Regions from separate parts of the Kitasatospora sp. NPDC028961 genome, predicted to be linked through region 1. Evidence: riboswitches for the same ligand, from Rfam matches in the RefSeq annotation. Region 1 holds a riboswitch; the other holds the start of a gene.
What was found. Region 1 has a riboswitch for glycine ahead of gcvT (glycine cleavage system aminomethyltransferase GcvT). Riboswitches for the same ligand answer to the same signal wherever they lie in the genome.
Positions count from the first base shown of each region.

Region 1 (7,026 bases):
ACTGTGATCTGTCGGCATGCACCTCTGGATCTTCGGCATATCCCTCTTCACACAGCTGTTACATGCATGTCAAGAGGCTGCACCGAACCAGCCGGAAATCCGACCGGAAATGCCAGGACCGACATGACGGATCGTCATGTCGGTCCTGGTGGAGGGCTTTGGGTGCATACACCCGGACTACCCGTTACCGCGCCGAGAACACCCGAACATCCGTGCTTGCGACAGGTGTCCGAAGTGCCCGTAGTTGGGACACGAACACCGGGTCTGCCCGGAGTTGCGGCACGGTCGCCGGAATGCCCGGCGTGCGGTGCCGGCGCCCGAATGCCCGGCGTGCGCTGCCGACACCGCCATGCCCGGAGCCCCGGCACGGGCGCCGGAACGCCCGGCGTGCGGCGCGGGCACCGCGGCGCCCGCCGCGTCGTCCGTGCGGGCGTCAGCGCCCCGGGTAGCCGGGCCAGGGCTGCTGCGGCGGCGGCTGCTGCCCCGGCCACACCGGGCCGGGCGCCTGGGTGCCGTAGCCGTACGCCGGGCCCGCCTGCGAGGCGTAGGGCGGCGGCGGCACCGGCGGGTACGGCGCGGCCTGCGAGCGGCCGTGGCCGCCCGCCTCGCGGTCGTAGAACGGCCGCGCGTTGGCCCGCATCCAGAGCGCCACCGGGTCGTACTCGTCCCCCATGGCGACGGTGGAGACCGCGAGCCCCTCCGGCGCGACCGCGATCGCGCGCTGCATCAGCGCCCGGACGGCCTCCACCGTGGGCGGCGAACTCTCGTACAGCTCAAGCCCGATGGCCAGGTACGGTTCGCCCACGGAGGGCTGCACCCAGGCCCGGCGCAACGCCTTGACCGCCCGCACCTCGACCGCCTGCCGCTCCAGCAGCGCGAAGAACTGCTGGGCCTGCACCTGCGGTTCGCTCAGCTTCAGCGGCCCGGCCGGCAGCCGGTCCAGGCCGGCCGCGATCCGGCGCAGGTCCGCCCAGGGCACCCCGACGCCGCCGCCGGGGGCGTGCGGGTTCAGCCAGAGGCCCCAGCGGGTGCGATAGAGCGAGGCGGCGATCTCACGCCCCGAGATCACCTCGTGCGCCCGCGCCCAGCCGGACGCCGCCAGCTGCTCGGGCGAGGTGACGGCCGGCGCGTAGCCGTGACCGCTGATCTCCATGTTCCCGTACTGGGCGTCCGGACTGCCCGGCGTGCCGTGCCAGAGCAGCATCCAGACCTGCCCCGCGGCCAGCGCGTGCAGCAGTGCCTCGTACGCCTCCCAGCGTTCCGGCGCGACCTCGCGCAGGGCGTGCTCCAGCGCTCTCGGATCCGCGCCGGGGCGCCCGGCGGGTGCCTGGCCCCAGGGCCCCGGTGCACCGCCCGCTACCGCTCCCGCACTCATGCGCCCACCTCGCTGCGCCTCTTCTTCTCTCACCTGCCGCCGGCCCGGCGGTCATCTGCAGGCACCCTATGGGGCGCCACCCGCCACCGCCACGCCGACGTGCCCGGCGGTGGCCTCCGGCCCGGTGCCGGGCGAGGAGGAACGCGTCACATCCGTGCGTAGAACGGCTGGACCCGGTTGAGCAGCCACTCGACCACGGGGTCCTCCGCGAGGTCGAGCAGTACGAGGTGGACGCCGCCGGGCAGCGGCGCGGTTCCCAGCGCACGGCCCAGGGCCTCGTTCACGGCCGCCGGTTCGGCCGGGGCCGCCGGATCGAGCTGGACGCCGACGAACATCACCGTCGGCTCGCCCTCCACGCTGGCCAGCGCCCGCCTGGCGGTCAGGACGCCGGGCAGGCCCGAGAGCTCGTACCGGCAGGCGGCCAGGAAGGCCTCCGGGTCCTCGCCCGGTACCGGTTCGCGCAGCGCCACCCGGCCGCCGGTCGGCGCCTCCGGGGCGTCCCAGCGGTCCTCGCGCGGCCCGCGCCGCAGCTCGGCGACGCCCTGCGGCGGCACCGGGATGCCCACCGGCGCCTCCGGGTTCACCGCGATGCCCACGCCCAGCGGCAGCCCGCGGGCGAACTCCCAGACCGGCGCGATCGCGAAGGCCATCCCGGGCGCCTGCTGGAGGAGCACCTCCTGCGAGGAGAAGACCGGGACGTAGGGGTCGCCGGCCAGCTCGATGGTCGGCAGGTCCAGGGCCTGGCCCTGGGGGTCGCCGCCGGCCGGCAGCGGGATCCACACCTGGCTGCGGGCGAGCACCTCGAACACCCGGGGGGTCGCGCCGGGATCGCCGAGCGCGGCCGTGAGCACCTGCTCCAGCTCGTTCGCGGGCCATCCACCGCCGGGCAATGCCGCCTCCGGGCCGCCCCACCCCTGCTGCTGCTCCACCGGGTACCCCATCCGCCGCTGTACCGTCCTCTGTTCGCCGACGCCGAGCAGCCTAGCGGGCCCGCGGCCGGGGCCGCGGTGCGCGCCGGTACCGGTCGGTACGGGGCCGGGGCGGTACCGGTGGGCTGGCGGTGGCGGGTGCGGGCCGAGCCCGCCGGGCGGGGCCGGGCCCGGGGCCCCTCTCCCGTCTTCCGCCGGGACGTGCCATGATGTCCGCGTCTGCGGGTGTTCCCCGCCGAGAACCTCAACTCCATACCGGCCGCTCGAACCCGCGCGGGAGAGTCCGGAGTACCCCCGAGAGGCGGTACAGCCGGCGCCGAAGGAGCAAGTCCTCCCCGGAATCTCTCAGGCCCCCCTACCGCACGGGTTAGGCACATCTGGAAAGCGGCGCACGGCCCTGTCGCGCGCCCACCCACGGTGCAAGCCGCCATGCTGTCCTGTTAGCTGTGAAGCGCTGCGGGCCCGCGTGCGGTGAAGCTCTCAGGTTCGACGACAGATGGGGAGACCCAGCCGCCGCATGCCCGCGCGCAGGCTCGGTCCCCGAGCGGGTCCGGTCCGGCGTGCGCACACCTGAGTGCCCAGACCGAGGAGTTCCAGGCCATGTCGTCCCTCCGCCTCACCGCGCTCGACGCGCTGCACCGCGCCCTCGGCGCGACCATGACCGACTTCGCCGGCTGGGACATGCCGCTGCGTTACGGCAGCGAGCGCGAGGAGCACCTCGCCGTCCGCACCAAGGCCGGTCTGTTCGACCTCTCCCACATGGGCGAGATCACCGTGACCGGCCCGCAGGCCGGTGCGATGCTGGACCACGCGCTGGTCGGCTTCGTCTCCGCGCTCGGCGAGCTGCGGGCCCGCTACACCATGATCTGCGCCGAGGACGGCGGCATCCTGGACGACCTGATCGTCTACCGCCTGCGCGAGGACGCCTTCCTGGTCGTCGCCAACGCCTCCAACGCCCAGCTGGTGCTGGACGAGCTGATCGCCCGCGCCAAGGGCTACGACGCCGTCGTCACCGACGACCGCGACACCTACTCGCTGATCGCCGTCCAGGGCCCGGAGTCCACCGCGATCCTGGCCGACACCACCGAGGCCGACCTGCCCGGCCTGAAGTACTACGCGATCCTCCCGGCCCAGGTGGCCGGCCGCGACGTGCTGCTCGCCCGCACCGGTTACACCGGCGAGGACGGCTTCGAGATCTTCTGCAACCCGGGCGACGCCGCGCACATCTGGACGGCGCTGACCGAGGCCGGCACCGGCCGCGGGCTCGTCCCCTGCGGCCTCTCCTGCCGCGACACGCTGCGCCTGGAGGCCGGCATGCCGCTCTACGGGCACGAGCTCTCCACCGACCTGACCCCCTTCGACGCCGGCCTCGGCCGGGTGGTCCGCTTCGACAAGACCACCAACGAGGGCGCGTTCGTCGGCCGCAAGGCCCTGGAGCAGGCCGCCGCCGCGGCCGAGGCCAACCCGCCGCGGGTGCTGGTCGGCCTGGTCTCCGAGGGCAAGCGCGTGCCGCGCGCCGAGTACACCGTGGTGACCGCCGACGGCGAGCCGATCGGCCGGATCACCTCGGGCGCGCCCTCCCCCACCCTGGGCAAGCCGATCGCGATCGCCTACGTGGACGCGGCGCACGCCGCCCCGGGCACCACCGTCGCGGTGGACGTGCGCGGCAAGCACGAGCCGGTGCAGGTCGTGGCGCTGCCGTTCTACAAGCGCGCCCGCTGACGCCGTTCGGGCGCGCCCGCCGAGGCCTCACGAGCGCGCCCGCCCGGGCCTGACCCTCCGAAGATCCACGTCGAAGCCGTCCGTCCGGCGGCCCGCTTCGTCGTACCCGCTTCCCATCCTGGAGAATGACGCCATGAGCAACCCCCAGCACCTGCAGTACACCAAGGAGCACGAGTGGCTGACCGCCGTCGAGGACGGTGTCTCCACGGTCGGCATCACCGCCCACGCCGCCGACGCGCTCGGTGACATCGTCTACGTGCAGCTGCCCGAGGTCGGCGAGACCGTGACCGCCGGTGAGACCTGTGGCGAGCTGGAGTCCACCAAGTCGGTCAGCGACCTGTACTCGCCGGTCACCGGCGAGATCACCGAGGTCAACCAGGACGTCCTGGACGACAACTCCCTGGTCAACAGCGCCCCGTTCGAGGGTGGCTGGCTGTTCAAGGTGCGCGTCGAGTCGACCGACGAGCTGCTCAGCGCCGACGAGTACAACGCCCTGACCAACCCGGCCTGAGCCGGCCGTTCGGGGTGGCCGCAGTGCGGCGGCCGCCCCGGCCACCGGGCCTCCTCCGCCCTCCGGTCGCCCGCCGCCACCCTTCCGTGGGGCGTGCCAGGCGCGGCACCTCCTTCTCTCCTCCCTGGGAAGACCACACCATGACGGTTCTCAACCAGTCCCTGCACTCGCTCGACCCGGAGATCGCCGCCGCAGTCGACGCCGAGCTGCACCGCCAGCAGACCACCCTGGAAATGATCGCCTCCGAGAACTTCGCCCCGGTGGCGGTCATGGAGGCCCAGGGCTCGGTGCTGACCAACAAGTACGCCGAGGGCTACCCGGGCCGCCGCTACTACGGTGGCTGCGAGCACGTCGACGTGGTCGAGCAGATCGCGATCGACCGGATCAAGGCCCTGTTCGGCGCCGAGCACGCCAACGTCCAGCCGCACTCCGGCGCGCAGGCCAACGCCGCCGCGATGTTCGCGCTGATCCAGCCGGGTGACACCATCCTGGGCCTGAGCCTGGCCCACGGCGGTCACCTGACCCACGGCATGAAGATCAACTTCTCCGGCAAGCTCTACAACGTCGCCGCGTACCACGTGGACGACAAGACCGGCCAGGTCGACATGGCCGAGGTCGAGCGCCTCGCCAAGGAGCACCAGCCGAAGCTGATCATCGCCGGCTGGTCCGCCTACCCCCGTCAGCTGGACTTCGCCGCGTTCCGCCGGATCGCCGACGAGGTCGGCGCCCTGCTGATGGTCGACATGGCGCACTTCGCCGGTCTGGTCGCCGCGGGCCTGCACCCCAACCCGGTGCCGTACGCGGACGTGGTCACCACCACCACGCACAAGACCCTGGGCGGCCCGCGCGGCGGCGTCATCCTCTCCAAGGCCGAGTGGGCCAAGAAGATCAACTCCGCGGTCTTCCCCGGCCAGCAGGGCGGCCCGCTGGAGCACGTGATCGCCGGCAAGGCCGTCGCCTTCAAGGTCGCCGCCTCCGAGGAGTTCAAGGAGCGCCAGCAGCGCACCCTGGACGGTGCCCGGATCCTGGCCGAGCGCCTGCTGCAGGCCGACGTCGCCGAGGCCGGTGCCTCGGTGCTGTCCGGCGGCACCGACGTCCACCTGGTCCTGGTCGACCTGCGCAACAGCCAGCTCGACGGCCAGCAGGCCGAGGACCGGCTGCACGAGGTCGGCATCACGGTCAACCGCAACGCCATCCCGAACGACCCGCGCCCGCCGATGGTCACCTCCGGCCTGCGGATCGGCACCCCGGCCCTGGCCACCCGCGGCTTCCAGGCCGAGGACTTCCGCGAGGTCGCCGACATCATCGCCGAGGCGCTGAAGCCCGCCTTCGACGAGAACGTCGCCACCGCGCTGAAGGCCCGGGTCACCGCCCTCGCCGACAAGTACCCGCTCTACCCGAACCTGTAGTTCGGACACGGGTGACCGGGCTCACCTCGCCTGGTCACCTGGGATTCCGGGGCACCGCGCACACTGGACAGTGCGCGCGGTGCCCCGTTCCGTGTCAGCACCCCGCCTGCAAGTCCTTCCACGAGACCAGACAAGGACGTCCTCCGTGGCCATCAGCGTCTTCGACCTCTTCTCCATCGGCATCGGCCCGTCGAGTTCCCACACCGTCGGCCCGATGCGCGCCGCCCGGATGTTCGCCCGCCGCCTGAAGTCCGAGGACCTGCTGACCGGGGTGGCGAGCGTCCGCGCCGAGCTCTTCGGCTCGCTGGGCGCCACCGGCCACGGCCACGGCACCCCGAAGGCCGTCCTGCTGGGCCTGGAGGGCAACTCCCCCCGCACGGTCGACGTCGACCAGGCCGACCGGGACGTCGAGCGGATCACCGCCGAGAAGCGGCTCGACCTGCTCGGCGCCCACCCGATCGACTTCGACCCCGGCACCCAGCTGATCCTGCACCGGCGCCGCTCGCTGCCGTACCACGCCAACGGGATGACCCTCTGGGCCTTCGACGCCGACGGCGGCCTGCTGCTGGAGAAGACCTACTACTCGGTCGGCGGCGGCTTCGTCGTCGACGAGGACGCGCTGGGCGCGGACCGCGTGAAGCCGGACGACACCGTGCTGAAGTACCCCTTCCGCACCGGCGACGAGCTGCTCCGCCTCAGCCGCGAGACCGGCCTGTCCATCTCCGGCCTGATGCTGGAGAACGAGAAGGCCTGGCGCAGCGAGGAGGAGATCCGGGCCGGGCTGCTGGAGATCTGGCGCGTCATGCAGGAGTGCGTGCGGGCCGGGATGTCCCGCGAGGGCATCCTCCCCGGCGGCCTCAAGGTGCGCCGCCGCGCCGCCTCGGGCGCCCGCGCCCTGCGTGCCGAGGGCATCGGCCCGGCCAACGCCATGGAGTGGGTGACCCTCTACGCGATGGCCGTCAACGAGGAGAACGCCTCCGGCCGCCGGGTCGTCACCGCTCCCACCAACGGCGCGGCCGGGATCATCCCCGCCGTGCTGCACTACTACCTGAACTTCATCCCGGGCGCGGACGAGGACGG
Region 1 covers NZ_JBVHVO010000005.1:323,755-330,780, reverse strand. The annotation lists gene ACZ4UX_RS13745 (enhanced serine sensitivity protein SseB C-terminal domain-containing protein) at 434-1,375, opposite strand; gene ACZ4UX_RS13740 (enhanced serine sensitivity protein SseB C-terminal domain-containing protein) at 1,522-2,316, opposite strand; glycine riboswitch at 2,569-2,675, shown strand; gene gcvT (glycine cleavage system aminomethyltransferase GcvT) at 2,905-4,026, shown strand; gene gcvH (glycine cleavage system protein GcvH) at 4,160-4,537, shown strand; gene glyA (serine hydroxymethyltransferase) at 4,678-5,946, shown strand; gene ACZ4UX_RS13720 (L-serine ammonia-lyase) at 6,092-7,026, shown strand, end outside.

Region 2 (7,026 bases), on a different contig from region 1:
CCCTCCGGTGCCCGCGTGTTCGCCGCCGCCCGGGCGCCCGGCGGCGCCGTCGGGAGTGGCGGACGGGGTGTGGTTGGACGAGGCGCCCGGGGTCGGGGCGGCCGCGGTGTTGTCGTGGACCTCGACGTGCTCGCGCCGCAGCTCGTCCCGGATCACCTCCTCGTCGGTGTAGCGCTCGACGACCAGGCGGACCCGCTCGATCGGCGCCAGGTACTTGCGAACCACCGGCCGCTCCTCGCGCAGCGTGACCTCCTCCACCGCCTCGGCGATGTCCTTGTCGCTCAACGAGGCCCGCTCCGCCTCGCCGACCGGCGTCCGCTCCACCCGGACCCGCTCGCGGACCACCGGCACCCGGCGCTCCACCGCCTCGCTGGTCACGTACTTGCGCAGCTTCGCGGTGCCCACGACATGCCACTCGGTGGTGATGTCCAGCCGTTCCTCACGGCAGGTGATCTCCACCGGCGCGTTCGGCGCCGACGAGGCCGCGCCCGCGCGGTCGGGCGCCGGGGTGCCGGAGGTGGCGGCCCGGGGGGCCGCCACCTCGGCGCCGTCGGGGCCGCCCGTGACGAGCGGGGCCGCCGGCGGGCGCTGCTCCGGTGCGACGGGCGCCGACGGGGTGGCGGGCGCGGTGGTGTCGAGGGTCCGCACGTTGGGCTCCGTAGCAGGTTCGGACGGCTTGCCGAGGTCGGCGGCCGGGGGGACGGTGAGGGGCGGGGCCATGCTGTCGGCCGAGTGGAAGGCGAGCGGCTTCGCCGGGGCCGCCGGGGCCGCCGGGGCCGACTGGTCGGCGGGCTTCGCCGCGGCGACGCCCGCCACCGCGGCGGTGCCCGCCGCTGCCGCCGGGGCGGCGGCCGGCACGCTGCCGAAGTCGAGGTCGGCCGGCTCGGAGCCGGAGCCGTCGCCGGCCGACGGCCGGCCGTCCACCTGGGTGTCCAGCCCGTAGTAGCGGTAGAGCTGGAGCTCCTGGGCGGGTGACAGGTGCTGGCCCACGCCGAAGTCCGGTGACTCCTTCACCAGGGACTTGTCGTAGGGCACCCGCAGTTCGTCGCCGGAGAACTCGCTCGTGGTCAGGGGGACGAAGGCGTCCCGGCCGAAGATGCCGGTCCGGACGGCCGCCCATTCGGGCTGCCCGGTGGCGTCGTCCAGGTACACCTCGTCGACCGTGCCGATCTTGTCTCCGTTGCGGTCGACCGCCTTGTGGCCGATGAGGTCCCGGGGGTCGATATCGGTCTGCACTCTTTCCTCCAGTGCGTTGCGCCTGCGGAACGCCCGCAGGCCGGCGGCCGGCCCGCCCGTCCCATCCGCCACTTCACACCAAAAGCCATGAACCGGACCGGCGCGACCGGGGTGCGGCCGGACGGGCCCGGTGCTGCGCCGTCCGGGTCACGGACCGGCTGTTCACCTGCCAGGACGCACCCGTGATCGAGGCGCCTGCCGCTGGTACCCTGGGCGCGACCGCCGAGCCCGCTCGGGAGAGTCCCCGAGAGCGGAAGTCGCTGGTCGGGGCGCCGAAGGAGCAACTCCTCCCCGGAATCTCTCAGGCATCCGTACCGTGTGGGATAGGTCACTCTGGAAAGCAGGGCAGGACTGCCGGCGAGGGAGCCGGCGGCACCACCCTCACCGACGGTGCAAGCCGGCGGGGCGCCACAGCGCCTCGCGCGGGTGAAGCTCTCAGGTCCCGATGACAGAGGGGGAGGCCTGTCGGGTCCGTCCGCCCCAGGCCTGTCCGCTGTCGTCCGCAGCGGCGGTGCCGCCCGGCGTGCGTACCCCCGCCGGTCCGTGACCAGGAGGCCTCGACCACCATGAACGCCCAGCCGAACGCGGGACGCACCACCACCCCCGTGACCCTCACCGAGCTCGAGCAGGCCAGCCCCTTCGAGAACCGCCACATCGGCCCCGACGTCGCCGCGCAGGAGAAGATGCTGGCCCAGGTAGGCTACGGCTCGCTGGACGAGCTCGCCGCCACCGCCGTGCCCGAGGCGATCCGCTCCATCACCGGGCTGGACCTGCCCGCCGGCCGCAGCGAGGCCCAGGTCCTCGCCGAGCTGCGCGAGCTGGCCGGTCGCAACACCGTCCTCCAGCCGATGATCGGCCTGGGCTACTACGGCACCTTCACCCCGCCGGTGATCCTGCGCAACGTCCTGGAGAACCCGGCCTGGTACACCGCGTACACGCCGTACCAGCCGGAGATCTCGCAGGGCCGCCTGGAGGCGCTGCTCAACTTCCAGACCGTGGTCTCCGACCTCACCGGTCTGCCCACCTCCGGCTCCTCGCTGCTGGACGAGGGCACCGCGGCCGCCGAGGCGATGTCCCTGGCCCGCCGTGTCACCAAGGTCAAGGGCGGCGTCTTCCTGGTCGACGTCGAGACCCTGCCGCAGACCGTCGCGGTGATCCGGACCCGGGCCGAGCCGACCGGCGTCGAGGTGGTCGTCGCCGACCTCTCCGCCGGCATCCCGGCCGAGATCGCCGAGCGCGGCGTCTTCGGCGTGCTGCTCCAGTACCCCGGCGCGACCGGTGTGGTCCGCGACCTCGCCCCGGTGATCGAGCAGGCCCACGGCCTCGGTGCGATCGTCGCCGTCGCCGCCGACCTGCTGGCGCTGACCCTGCTGAAGTCCCCGGGCTCGCTCGGCGCCGACATCGCCTGCGGCACCTCGCAGCGCTTCGGCGTGCCGATGGGCTTCGGCGGCCCGCACGCCGGCTACCTCTCGGTGCGCGCCGAGTACGCCCGCTCGCTGCCCGGCCGCCTGGTCGGCGTCTCCGTCGACGCCGACGGCAACCGCGCCTACCGGCTGGCCCTGCAGACCCGCGAGCAGCACATCCGCCGCGAGAAGGCCACCAGCAACATCTGCACCGCCCAGGTGCTGCTGGCCGTGATGGCCTCGATGTACGCCGTCTACCACGGCCCGGACGGCCTGGCCGACATCGCCCGCCGTACCCACCGCTACGCCGCCGCCCTCGCCGAGGGCCTGCGGGCCGGCGGCGTCGAGCTGCTGCACGGCGAGTTCTTCGACACCGTCACCGCGGTCGTCCCCGGCCGCGCCGCCGCGATCGCCGAGGCCGCCCGCGCCCACGGCATCAACGTGTACCAGGACGGCGAGGACCGGATCTCGGTCTCCACCGACGAGACCACCACCCGCGAGCACCTGGCGGGCGTCTGGGCCGCGTTCGGCGTCGAGGGCGTCGAGACCCCGGAGAGCGCCGAGGCGCTGCCGGCCGCGCTGCTGCGCGAGGACGAGTACCTGACCCACCCGGTCTTCCACAGCCACCGCTCGGAGACCGCCATGCTGCGCTACCTGCGCCGCCTGTCGGACCGCGACTACGCGCTGGACCGCGGCATGATCCCGCTGGGCTCCTGCACCATGAAGCTCAACGCGACCACCGAGATGGAGCCGGTGACCTGGCCGGAGTTCGGCCAGCTGCACCCGTTCGCGCCGATCGACCAGGCCCAGGGCTACCTCACCCTGATCCGCCAACTGGAGCAGCAGCTGGTCGAGGTCACCGGCTACGACGCCGTCTCGATCCAGCCGAACGCCGGCTCGCAGGGCGAGCTGGCCGGTCTGCTGGCCGTCCGCGCCTACCACCACGCCAACGGTGACGCGCAGCGCGACGTCTGCCTGATCCCGTCCTCCGCGCACGGCACCAACGCGGCCTCCGCCGTGATGGCCGGTATGCGCGTGGTCGTGGTCAAGACCCTGGTCGACGGCGACGTGGACGTCGAGGACCTCCGGGCGAAGATCGAGCAGCACCGCGACAACCTCGCGGTGCTGATGGTCACCTACCCGTCCACCCACGGCGTGTACGAGACCCAGATCACCGACATCTGCGCCCTGGTGCACGAGGCCGGCGGCCAGGTCTACGTGGACGGCGCCAACCTGAACGCCCTGGTCGGCCTCGCCAAGCCGGGCAAGTTCGGCGCGGACGTCTCGCACCTGAACCTGCACAAGACCTTCTGCATCCCGCACGGCGGCGGCGGCCCGGGCGTCGGCCCGGTGGCGGTGCGCGCGCACCTGGCGCCGTACCTGCCGAACCACCCGCTGCAGTCCGAGGCGGGCCCGGCCACCGGCGTCGGCCCGATCTCGGCCGCCCCCTGGGGCTCGGCCGCCATCCTGCCGATCTCCTGGGCGTACGTCCGGCTGATGGGCGGGGAGGGCCTCAAGCGGGCCACCCAGGTGGCGGTGCTGAACGCCAACTACATCGCCAAGCGCCTGGCCCCGCACTTCCCGGTGCTCTACACCGGTCCCGGCGGCCTGGTCGCGCACGAGTGCATCATCGACCTGCGCCCGCTCACCAAGGAGACCGGCGTGACGGTGGACGACATCGCCAAGCGCCTGATCGACTACGGGTTCCACGCGCCGACGATGTCCTTCCCGGTGGCCGGCACCCTGATGATCGAGCCGACCGAGTCCGAGGACCTGCACGAGATCGACCGCTTCTGCGACGCGATGATCGAGATCCGGGCCGAGATCGACAAGGTCGGCTCGGGCGCGTGGCCGGCCGAGGACAACCCGCTGCGCAACGCCCCGCACACCGCGGGCGCGCTGGCCGGTGACTGGGCGCACGGCTACTCGCGCCAGGAGGCCGTCTTCCCGGCGGGCGTGAACCCGGCGGACAAGTACTGGCCGCCGGTCAGCCGGATCGACGGCGCGTACGGCGACCGCAACCTGGTCTGCTCCTGCCCGCCGCTGGACGAGTACGGCTCCTGAGCCGACTGACGCGGTACGGCAGGGCCCCGGCGGAGTCTTCTCCGCCGGGGCCCTGCCCGTTGTCCTGCGTCGTCGGTGTCGCTCGGCGGCCGACCCCGCCGTCGGCCGGTCAGGCGGCGTGTGCGACGGGGCGGCGCGGGGCGATCACCCGGCCGTCGGGCAGCAGTTCGCCGGTGTCCTCGAAGACCAGGACGCCGTTGCAGAGCAGGCTCCAGCCCTGCTCCGGGTGGCAGGCCACCGGTACGGCCGCCTCGCGGTCCTCGGACTCCGCCGACGGGCACTCAGGACGGTGCTGGCACATACGCGTACCCTCGCTTCGCTTGGCGATCCTCCCCGTGGTGCGGCGCCGCCGGGTGACCGGCGGGAGCCGCCGCGGTAGTCGGATCCTGTCCGGCGCCGGGCCAGGTGTGGACCGGCGCTCAAGTGGGTAGGACAGGGGGTCCTTCCACGCTGGTTCCCAGTGTCGGCATCCCGGGGCGATCGCGCAGCAATTTCGTGACATGCGCCACAACTACCGGGCAGAGATCACCCGTTCAGGTGGCAGCAGACGTGAATGAGCGCCGGACGGGTCAAGGGGCGGCTGACTCGATTCGGCCATGCCCTATGACCCGTCCGGGTGGGTACGGGTGGCGCGGGGGTGACGGGGGAGCGTTCAGGAGGAGCCGAGCAGCAGTGGCCTGGCGAGCGGGGCGCGGGTGAGGACGGGCAGCAGGTCCGCCGCCGGGTAGGCGCGGTGCGCGGTGACGCCGAGCGGGGCCGGGGCCAGCGGGATCAGCTGGTCCGCGTCGGGGCCGGCGTCCGGGCTGTGCAGCCAGAGCGCGGTGGCGTACTGGCCCGGAAAGGTGAGCAGCCGGGGCTGCCGTCGGGTCCGCGAGGTCTGGGCGAGCTGCCAGGCCTGGCGCAGTGCCCGGACGGTGGAGTCCAGGTACGGCCCGGCGGTGAAGTGGGAGAAGACGTGGCCCTCGACGCCCTGGACCACCTCGGCCGCGGCCGCCACCTCGGCGCCGTCCTTGATCAGGAACCGCCAGCCCGTCCGCCGGGCGGCGGCGAGCTCGGGGCGGGGCCCGTCCAGGACGTGGACCGCGAGCGGATGCGCGGGCAGCAGCGGGCCGGTCGGATGACGCAGCGCGGCGGCGGCGGGCTGGCGCAGCGCGGTCTCCGAGTCGAGCGCGGCGAGGACCGCGCGCAGGGCGCTGGGCGGGGGCTGGGGGGTCTGCAGAGTCATGGCGGGGTCGCCTCTCCGTGCGAGATCGGCGTGCGAGTGCGGCATACCGGCATGGCGCGGTGTGTCGTCGGTGACGGAACCTGGCCGTGTCCGGTTGTGCATGATCGCGGTGCGGGCGCCGCCGCTGCCGTCGACGAGGGTGTTCGGATCGACAGCGGGCCGGCCTTGGGCGCAGTGCGAATTCTATCGAACAGGTGCACAGGGTGACCTGTTTATCACAGGCGGTGGCGCCGGGCAAGTCGACGGATGTGCTGAAAGACCATCAGTTCCCTTGCATTGCAAGCCGGTCGAAGCGATCGGGTATCGATCTTCGGGGTGGGCATGATGCTTGCACGGTCGGTCGGCCGGCCGCTCAGGAGGAGGGGACCATGGGCGAGAAGGTCGTGGCGACGCGCGCGGACCTGTCGGACCGGCAGCTGTACCGGCGCAAGCTCCAGTCCTGCCAGGACGCGCTGGAGCGGATGCTGCGAGAGGACCGCTTCGACCGGCCGCGCGCCGTGATGGGGCTGGAGATCGAGCTCAATCTGGCCGACGAGCAGGGCCTGCCGGTGATGCGCAACGCGCAGGTGCTCAGCTCGATCGGCTCCAGTGACTTCCAGACCGAGCTGGGCCAGTTCAACATCGAGGTCAACATCGCCCCGCACCGGCTCGCCGGCCACGTCTTCGAGGAGCTGCGCGAGGAGATCGACACCGGGCTGCGCTACGCCGACCGGCGGGCCGCCGAGGCCGGCGCGCGGATCGTGATGGTCGGCATCCTGCCGACCCTGGAGCACGATCACACCGGGCTGGACGCGATGTCCCACAACCAGCGGTACAGCCTGCTCAGCGACCAGATCCTGGCCGCCCGGGGGGAGGACATCACGCTGGACATCGAGGGCGTCGAGCGCCTCCAGCTGGAGTCGATCACCATGGTCGCCGAGGCCGCCGCGACCTCGTTGCAACTGCACCTCCAGGTCACCCCCGAGCGGTTCTCCTCGGTCTGGAACGCGGCCCAGGCGATCTGCGGCCCGCAACTGGCGCTCGGCGCCAACTCGCCGTTCCTGTTCGGACGGGAGCTGTGGCGGGAGACCAGGCCGGTGCTCTTCCAGCAGGCCTGCG
Region 2 covers NZ_JBVHVO010000018.1:13,868-20,893, forward strand. The annotation lists gene ACZ4UX_RS25820 (PRC and DUF2382 domain-containing protein) at 1-1,236, opposite strand, end outside; glycine riboswitch at 1,460-1,563, shown strand; gene gcvP (aminomethyl-transferring glycine dehydrogenase) at 1,803-4,703, shown strand; gene ACZ4UX_RS25830 (DUF5999 family protein) at 4,813-5,004, opposite strand; gene ACZ4UX_RS25835 (hypothetical protein) at 5,356-5,928, opposite strand; gene ACZ4UX_RS25840 (glutamate-cysteine ligase family protein) at 6,297-7,026, shown strand, end outside.
Region 2: it holds a riboswitch for glycine, as region 1 does, so the genes downstream of both, gcvP (aminomethyl-transferring glycine dehydrogenase) here and gcvT (glycine cleavage system aminomethyltransferase GcvT) in region 1, are expected to answer to the same signal.